DNA from 2 places in the Promicromonospora sp. NPDC023805 genome. Region 1 is predicted to be linked to the other one. Evidence: predicted binding sites of a transcription regulator. Region 1 holds the regulator's gene; the other holds the start of a gene.
What was found. The regulator LexA, encoded in region 1, represses DNA repair genes until DNA is damaged. The targets are predictions, from matches to a motif close to TCGAACANNTGTTCGA.
Positions count from the first base shown of each region.

Region 1 (3,509 bases):
CGTCGGCCTGAGCACGGTCAAGACCCACGTCGCGTCGTTGCTGACCAAGCTCGGCGCCCGCAACCGCGTCGAGATCGCGATCTGGGCCTACGACACCAGACGCATGAGGGCCGGCTAGCGGGTACGGATCGCTACACAGGCCCGACCGCACGGGTACGACAAAGGCCGCTGACCCGGTTGTTCACCAGGTCAGCGGCCTCCACCACCGAGGATCAGCCGGACTTGCGGCGGAACATCTTTTGGACTGGGCCGGTCGTCTCCGAGCCGTGCACCGCACCAGTGTTCACATCGCCCGCGGAGGTCCGGCTCCGAGCCGCATTCTTGCGGTCCAGAGCTTCCTTGAACTTCGCCTTCGCGTCCGTGCTCGGCGCTGTCGCGACCTTGGGCTCTTCAGCGCCCTTGGTCTCGGCCGCCTCGGCATTGGGCTTCTCGTCCGTCACACCGATCACCTCCTCTTGTTCCGGGGGTCCCTCGATCGGGTCCGTCGTCGGCCCCAGCCTGCACCACGGCACAGGCAGGTGCCAACATTTTTGGATTCCACCCAGGCTAGCGCGCCCGACGACGGCGCGCCGGGCCGCCCGGACTCCCTACGCCTGAGCTGCCGCCCGCTCGGCGCGCTCCGCACGGAGCGAGGTGATCGCGCTCTCGAAGTCCTCGAGCGAGTCGAACGCCTGGTAGACGCTCGCGAACCGGAGGTAGGCCACCTCGTCGAGCTCGCGGAGCGGGCCGAGGATGGCGAGGCCCACCTCGTACGCGTCGATCTCCGCGCTGCCGTTGCTCCGCAGGGTCTCCTCGACGCGCTGGGCGAGGATCGCCAGGTCGTCGTCGCTCACGGGGCGCCCCTGGCACGCCTTGCGCACACCCGCGGCGACCTTGTCGCGGCTGAACGGCTCTGTGGCGCCGGAGCGCTTGACCACGGAAAGGCTCGCGGTCTCCACGGTGGTGAACCGTCGGTTGCAGTTCGGGCACTGCCGTCGGCGCCGGATCGACAGGCCGTCGTCGGCAGTCCGCGAGTCCACCACGCGCGAGTCGGCGTGGCGACAGAACGGGCAGTGCATGCTCACTCCTGCGTGGTCGACCATCGACCGGAGGCCTCCGGTCGCGCCCCGACCGTAAGCGGGCAAACCACCCCCTTGCAACATAGCCGCAACATTCGTCCGCGAATCGAGGCCTTCGGTCACTCCTTGGGTAGGAGCAACAGCTCCCCGACGCGCAAGGTCCCGGTCGACATCTCGTTCAGCTCCTGCAGCCTGCCGACCGCGTGCCGGACGTCCTCGCCGGGCCTCGCGACCTCCTGGGCGAAGCCCCAGAGCGTCTCTCCCGGCTGCACCGCATGCACCCGGACCTCGGTGGGCTCCCCCGGGGAGCTCGCGACCGCCGTCGCCCCCCACGTGACCATCGGAGCGAGCAGGAGCATGGCCAGCAGCACGAGGACGACGCGGCCGCGCCGCGTGAGCCGCAGGCCGGCCAGGCCCAGCCGGTCGGCGAGCGTGCGCGCCTCCGGTGGGGTGTACGCACGGACCGCGGCCAGTCCGGCCGCCGGTGCATACCCCCTGCCGTACGACGGCACATACGCCTGTTCATACGTCGGGGTGTACTGCCGCAGCGGAATCACGTCCCCCATGGCCCCTCCTCGAAGTGTGCAGAGCTTCTGTCGTTCATACAAGCGTTCGTCGAACGCCCGTACCATTGTGTAGCACGGGACACCGTCCATGTCGAGACACGCTCGAACATTCGTTTGAGCCGAGCGCGTTTGTGACCTAGAGTGGGTAGCGCACAGGAGAACATTTGTCGGAACGGGAGGGGCACGGGCATGACGGGACGGGACGGGACCAGCGACACGAGAGCCGTCGACACGGCACTTTCCGGCGTCGCCACGCTGGACACGCCAGCCGACAAGGCGGTCGCTGACGTGCACACGATCTCGCCGACTGACCGCCTCACCGAACGGCAGCGCCTCGTGCTGGACACGATTCGGCAGTCGTTCGAGACGCGGGGCTATCCGCCGTCGATGCGCGAGATCGGCGAGGCCGTCGGGTTGGCCAGCCCGTCGAGCGTCAAGCACCAGCTCCAGATGCTCGAGAAGAAGGGCTTCCTGCGCCGCGACCCCAACCGGCCGCGCGCCATGGAGCTCGTGGAGCCGATGGCCGAGCAGGTCGACAAGCCGAACCGCGGCGAGATCCACTGGCCCGAGCCGCGCCGTAGCGGCCAGGTCCACTGGGGCGGCTCGGTGCCCGACGACGCCAGCGCCCCGCCGCCGTCGTACGTGCCGCTCGTCGGCCGTATCGCGGCCGGTGGCCCCATCCTTGCCGAGCAGGTCGTCGAGGACGTGTTCCCGCTCCCCCGCCAGCTGGTGGGTGACGGCGAGCTGTTCCTCCTCAAGGTCGCCGGTGACTCGATGGTCGACGCCGCGATCTGCGACGGGGACTGGGTGGTCGTGCGGCAGCAGAACGTCGCGGAGCAGGGCGAGATCGTCGCCGCCATGATCGACGGCGAGGCCACGGTCAAGACGTTCAAGCAGACCGACGGTCACGTCTTCCTGCTGCCGCAGAACCCTGCCTACGAGCCCATCCCGGGTGACCAGGCGCAGATCCTGGGCCGCGTCGTCGCGGTGCTGCGCAGTCTCTGACGAGACCGCGAAGTAGAGCGCCTGTCCGCCTTGCGCCACGCTGAGCGTGCGTAGGGCGGACAGGCGCTCTACTTCCCGGTCTCGTCAGAAGCCGAACCGCTTCTGCACCGCCCACACGCTGTCCGCCGAGGCACGCAGCCCGGCCAGTTCCTCGTCCGACATCGGCACCCGCACGTTGTCCGTGACGCCCCGCCGGTCCACGAGAGACGGCACGGACAAGCAGACGTCGCTGATGCCGTGATAGTCCTCCAGCAGCGAGGACACCGGCATGATCCGGCCCTCGTCGTTGAGCACCGCCTCGATGATGCGGGTAGCGGCCAGGCCGACGGCGTAGTTGGTGGCGCCCTTGCCGGAGATGATCCGGTACGCGGAGTCGACCACCTCGTGGTGCACCGCGGCGTCGAGCGGCGGGTTCGCGCCCAGCGGCTCCCAGTCCAGCAGCGGCACGCCGCCGATCGACGCCGAGCTCCACAGCGCGATCTCGGAGTCGCCGTGCTCTCCGGCGATGTACGCGTGCACGTTCCCCACTGCCACGCCGCAGCGCTCGGCGAGCACCACGCGCAGCCGCGAGGAGTCCAGCACCGTGCCGCTGCCGAACATCCGCTCGCGCGGCAGGCCGGAGATCTTGAGCGCCGCGTAGGTCACGACGTCCACGGGGTTGGTCACCATGACGTAGGTGGCGTCCGGCGCGACGTCGACCAGGCCAGGCAGGATCTCACGCATCAGCCCGATCGTTCCCTCGGCGAGGTCGATCCGGGTCTGCCCGGGCTTCTGCTTCGCCCCAGCGGTCACGACCACGACGTCGGCGCCCGCGCAGACGCCGACGTCGTCCGAGCCGATCACCTGCGCCTGGGGCGTGAACATGAGGCCGTGCTGGAGG
Region 1 is NZ_JBFAAH010000006.1:25,202-28,710, reverse strand. Features, by position in the region: gene AB0F70_RS08455 (response regulator transcription factor) at 1-118, shown strand, start outside; gene AB0F70_RS08450 (DUF5302 domain-containing protein) at 213-440, opposite strand; gene nrdR (transcriptional regulator NrdR) at 588-1,058, opposite strand; gene AB0F70_RS08440 (LysM peptidoglycan-binding domain-containing protein) at 1,178-1,624, opposite strand; gene lexA (transcriptional repressor LexA) at 1,880-2,629, shown strand; gene AB0F70_RS08430 (L-lactate dehydrogenase) at 2,714-3,509, opposite strand, start outside.

Region 2 (3,509 bases), on a different contig from region 1:
GGCGACGGGCCGGCCGCCGAGACCTACCGCGAGGAGGAGCGGGCGGGCTCCGGGAACGTGCTCATCGGGTACGGGACCTCTGCGCATCCCGGTTCGGGCCGACGGCGTCGGCCACGTGCTGTCCGGTCGCCGACGCCTCTTGTCGCTGCGGCGCCGGTCGTCGTTGCTGCTTCGGACGGCGCTGCGACCTCGGGCGGAGGCCCAGTCAAGGTGATCTCACCGATCGTCCGGCGGCTCGCCCGCGAGGCAGGGCTGGATCTGCACACGATCGCGCCGACCGGGGCCGGCGGGGTCGTCACCCGGTCCGACGTGTGGACCGCCATCGAGCAGGCGCGGCAGGCGCCGTCGTTGACGCCGTCGCGGGCTGCGGCTGCGACGGAGGACTCGGCGCCGGGCTCGGCCGCCGTCGGGCCGAATGCTTCTGCGACCGCAGCCGGGCCGGGCGCTTCCTCCGCCGTCGTGCCGAGCATTCCCGCCCGCGGGGAGCGGCGCATCCCGCTCAGCGGCTTCCAGAAGACGGCCGCCAAGGTGCTGTCGCGGAGCCGCTCGGAGATTCCCGAGGCGACCGTGTGGGTCGACGTCGACGCGACCGCGCTCTGGAGCCTGCGCGAGGCCGCCCGGACTCCCGCTGACCCGGGACCGGGCCTGCTCGCCTACGTGGCGCGGTTCGTCGTCGCCGGACTCAAGGAGTACCCGGTGCTGAACTCCAGGCTCGACGTGGAGCGCGACGAGATCGTCATGCCCGGCGTCATCAACCTCGGCGTCGCCGTCCAGGGGCAGCACGGGCTGGTCGTCCCGGCAGTGCTCGACGCCGGCTCGATGACCACCACCGAGCTCGACGTGGCCCTCCGTGACCTCGTCGCGCGCGCCCGCACAGGCAAGGCGACCACCGAGGAGCTCACCGCGGGGACGTTCACGCTGAACAACTACGGCGGCTTCCGGGTCGACGGCAGCGCGGCGATCATCAACCACCCGCAGGTCGCGATGTTGGGTCTCGGCCGCATCATCGACCGCCCGTGGGTAGTTGACGGCGAGATCGTGCCGCGCAAGATCACGCAGATGTCCTTCGTCTTCGACCACCGTGTCTGCGACGGCGGGACGGCGGCGGGCTTCATGCGTTCCGTCGCCGACGCCGTCGAGAACCCTGCCGCGGCGATCGTCCGTCTCTGACGGCGAGTCTCTGACGGTGTGCCGTTGAGCTGTGGTGCTCAGCGGCGCCGTCAGCGCGGGTTGTGGGTCCCTCGGTGGCGCGTCGAGACGGCCCGCGGATGTCCGGGAGGCATCCGCCGGCTGCCCTGAAGAGTTATCCACAGATTTCAAATCTGCCATGCAGAGCGTACGAGTGTTCGAGATAATGGATGCATCGAGGGAGTGAGTACTAGAGGCGAGCGATATGGGCGGGGGTGGGCATGGTGGAGCGGACGACGAACGACGGACCCGCCGACGGTCTGCCTGCTGCGGCCTCGATCGAGGACGTGCTGGCCCTGCTCGAGGCCGCGACCGCGCAACTGACTGCTCTGACCGACCCCGAGACCCTGACCGGATGGGACGCCCCGAGCATCAGCCGCCTGGTCGAAGCACACACCCGGATCCGCCGGGTCACGGGCCGCCTGGACGGAGTGCGCTACACCTTGCTGCCCCGGATCGAGAACGAGGGGTCCTGGCGATCGGGCGGCATGGCTCGTACGTTCACGTCCTGGCTGAAGCTCCGCGAAGGCATCTCCTCCTCCACCGCGAGCAAGGACATGACCATCGCGCGCCGCCTCGCGACCGCACTACCAGTCACTAGGGAGCGCCTGGTCGCCGGGACTCTGGGTGCGGACCACGCCCGTGTGATGACGGAGGTCGCGCCCACCAGCGAGACCCGCACGGACGCACTGGCCTGGTTGATCGATACCCGCACCGGCCACGCCACGACACCGGAACAGTTCGTGCAGAGCGTGCCGGTCGACTTCCCCGACCCGGCCGATGACCCTGACGGGTCCCGTACCCGGGAGTTGGTGACGCAGGTCCTGGAGCGTGCGGTCGCCGAGGGAACCCTGGTCACGGGTGAGGGCGTGGTCCTGCGGGAGGCTGGATCGTTGAACGCGGACCAGTTCCGCAAGGTGGCGCGTCGGTTCGCGACCATCACCGACCCCGACACCGACGACCTCGACGACGACAAGGCTGCTCAGGGCGAGTTCTTCGACTTGTCCAAGACGTTCGGTGGGTATCACGTGGCCGGGTTCCTCACCGACGAGCACGGCCTCCAGCTCACCACCGCGATCAACGCGATGATGGGCGCACCCTCAGCGGAAGACACCCGGACCACGACGCAGCGTCGCGCACAAGGTCTCGCTGATGTCGCCCGGGTCGTGCTGGACACGAACCAGGCTTCTCCAGGGGCTGCCATCGCACCGCACCTGAACGTGACGGTGTCCTGGAGCGAGTTCGTCGCTCAGGTCACCCGGACCAGGGGCGGCCTGTGCCTGACCTGCGGACAGACCACGCCCACCCGCGGCGACCGACTCGGCGCGGGTGCCAGGGTCTCAGGCACGAGCACGAGCACCAGCACGAGCACTGGCACTGGAACAGGTGCGGATGTCGGTGCAGGGGCGGTGAACACCGGTCCAGCGGCCGAGGAGCTGGCTGGAAGGCCTGCCGGCGGTCCGGGTGGAGGTTCGGGTGACTGGATTACCGCGGGAGCAACAGTGTCCGGGTTCATGTCCTCGGGTGGGCCGGTGTTCACCGAGACCGGCGGTCGTGCCCCACGCGCGTTGGTGCGCCGCCTGGCGCGCCACAGCGCCATCACCCGGATCGTGTTCGGACCCGATGGGGCAGTCCTGGACGTCGGACGGGCGCAGCGGACGGTGTCGGGACAGATGCGACGCGCCGTCATCGCCCGCGACCAACACTGCGTCTACCCCGGATGCGACCAACCACCCTCACGATGCGAGGTCCACCACGCCATCACCCACTGGGCCGACGGCGGGAACACCTCCGTGACCAACAGTGCGTTGTTGTGCTGGTTCCATCACCAGCTCGTCGATGCCAAGGGCATCACCATGCACTGGACCGGAAAGCCCACCACCGACACCACGGCCGGAGCCCTGCTGGAGACCGGATGGGCCTTCACCGACGCCCGCGGCCACCGCATCCAGCTACCCGAACCAATCGAAGCCCCACCCCGATCTGGCACGGACGCGACCGCCGATCCGCCAGACGCCGGAGCCGCCTGACCGATCGGCCGGCCGACTGCCTGAGTGGTCGGCCTGACGGGTGGGATCTGGCCGCTCCGCCTAGCCTGCCAGCCGCCTGGCCGGGCAGCTCGTCTAGCGGGCAGACTCACCGGAACGGCAGGCGGTTGGTGACGAACTCAGGTCCGTCGGCAGTGCGACCCGAACCGCGTCAGCGCGGCTCGATCAGCTGGTTGGTGATGCGGGCCGTGCAGATTCGGCGGCCCTGCTCGTCTGTCACGACTATCTCGTGGGACGTGATCGTCCGGCCGAGGTGAACCGGCGACGCCGTGC
Region 2 is NZ_JBFAAH010000001.1:101,848-105,356, reverse strand. Features, by position in the region: gene AB0F70_RS00560 (dihydrolipoamide acetyltransferase family protein) at 1-1,170, shown strand, start outside; gene AB0F70_RS00555 (DUF222 domain-containing protein) at 1,410-3,218, shown strand; gene AB0F70_RS00550 (hotdog fold thioesterase) at 3,388-3,509, opposite strand, start outside.
Region 2: a site for LexA is predicted at 1,335-1,350, ahead of AB0F70_RS00555 (DUF222 domain-containing protein). Genes of this name have one in related genera too.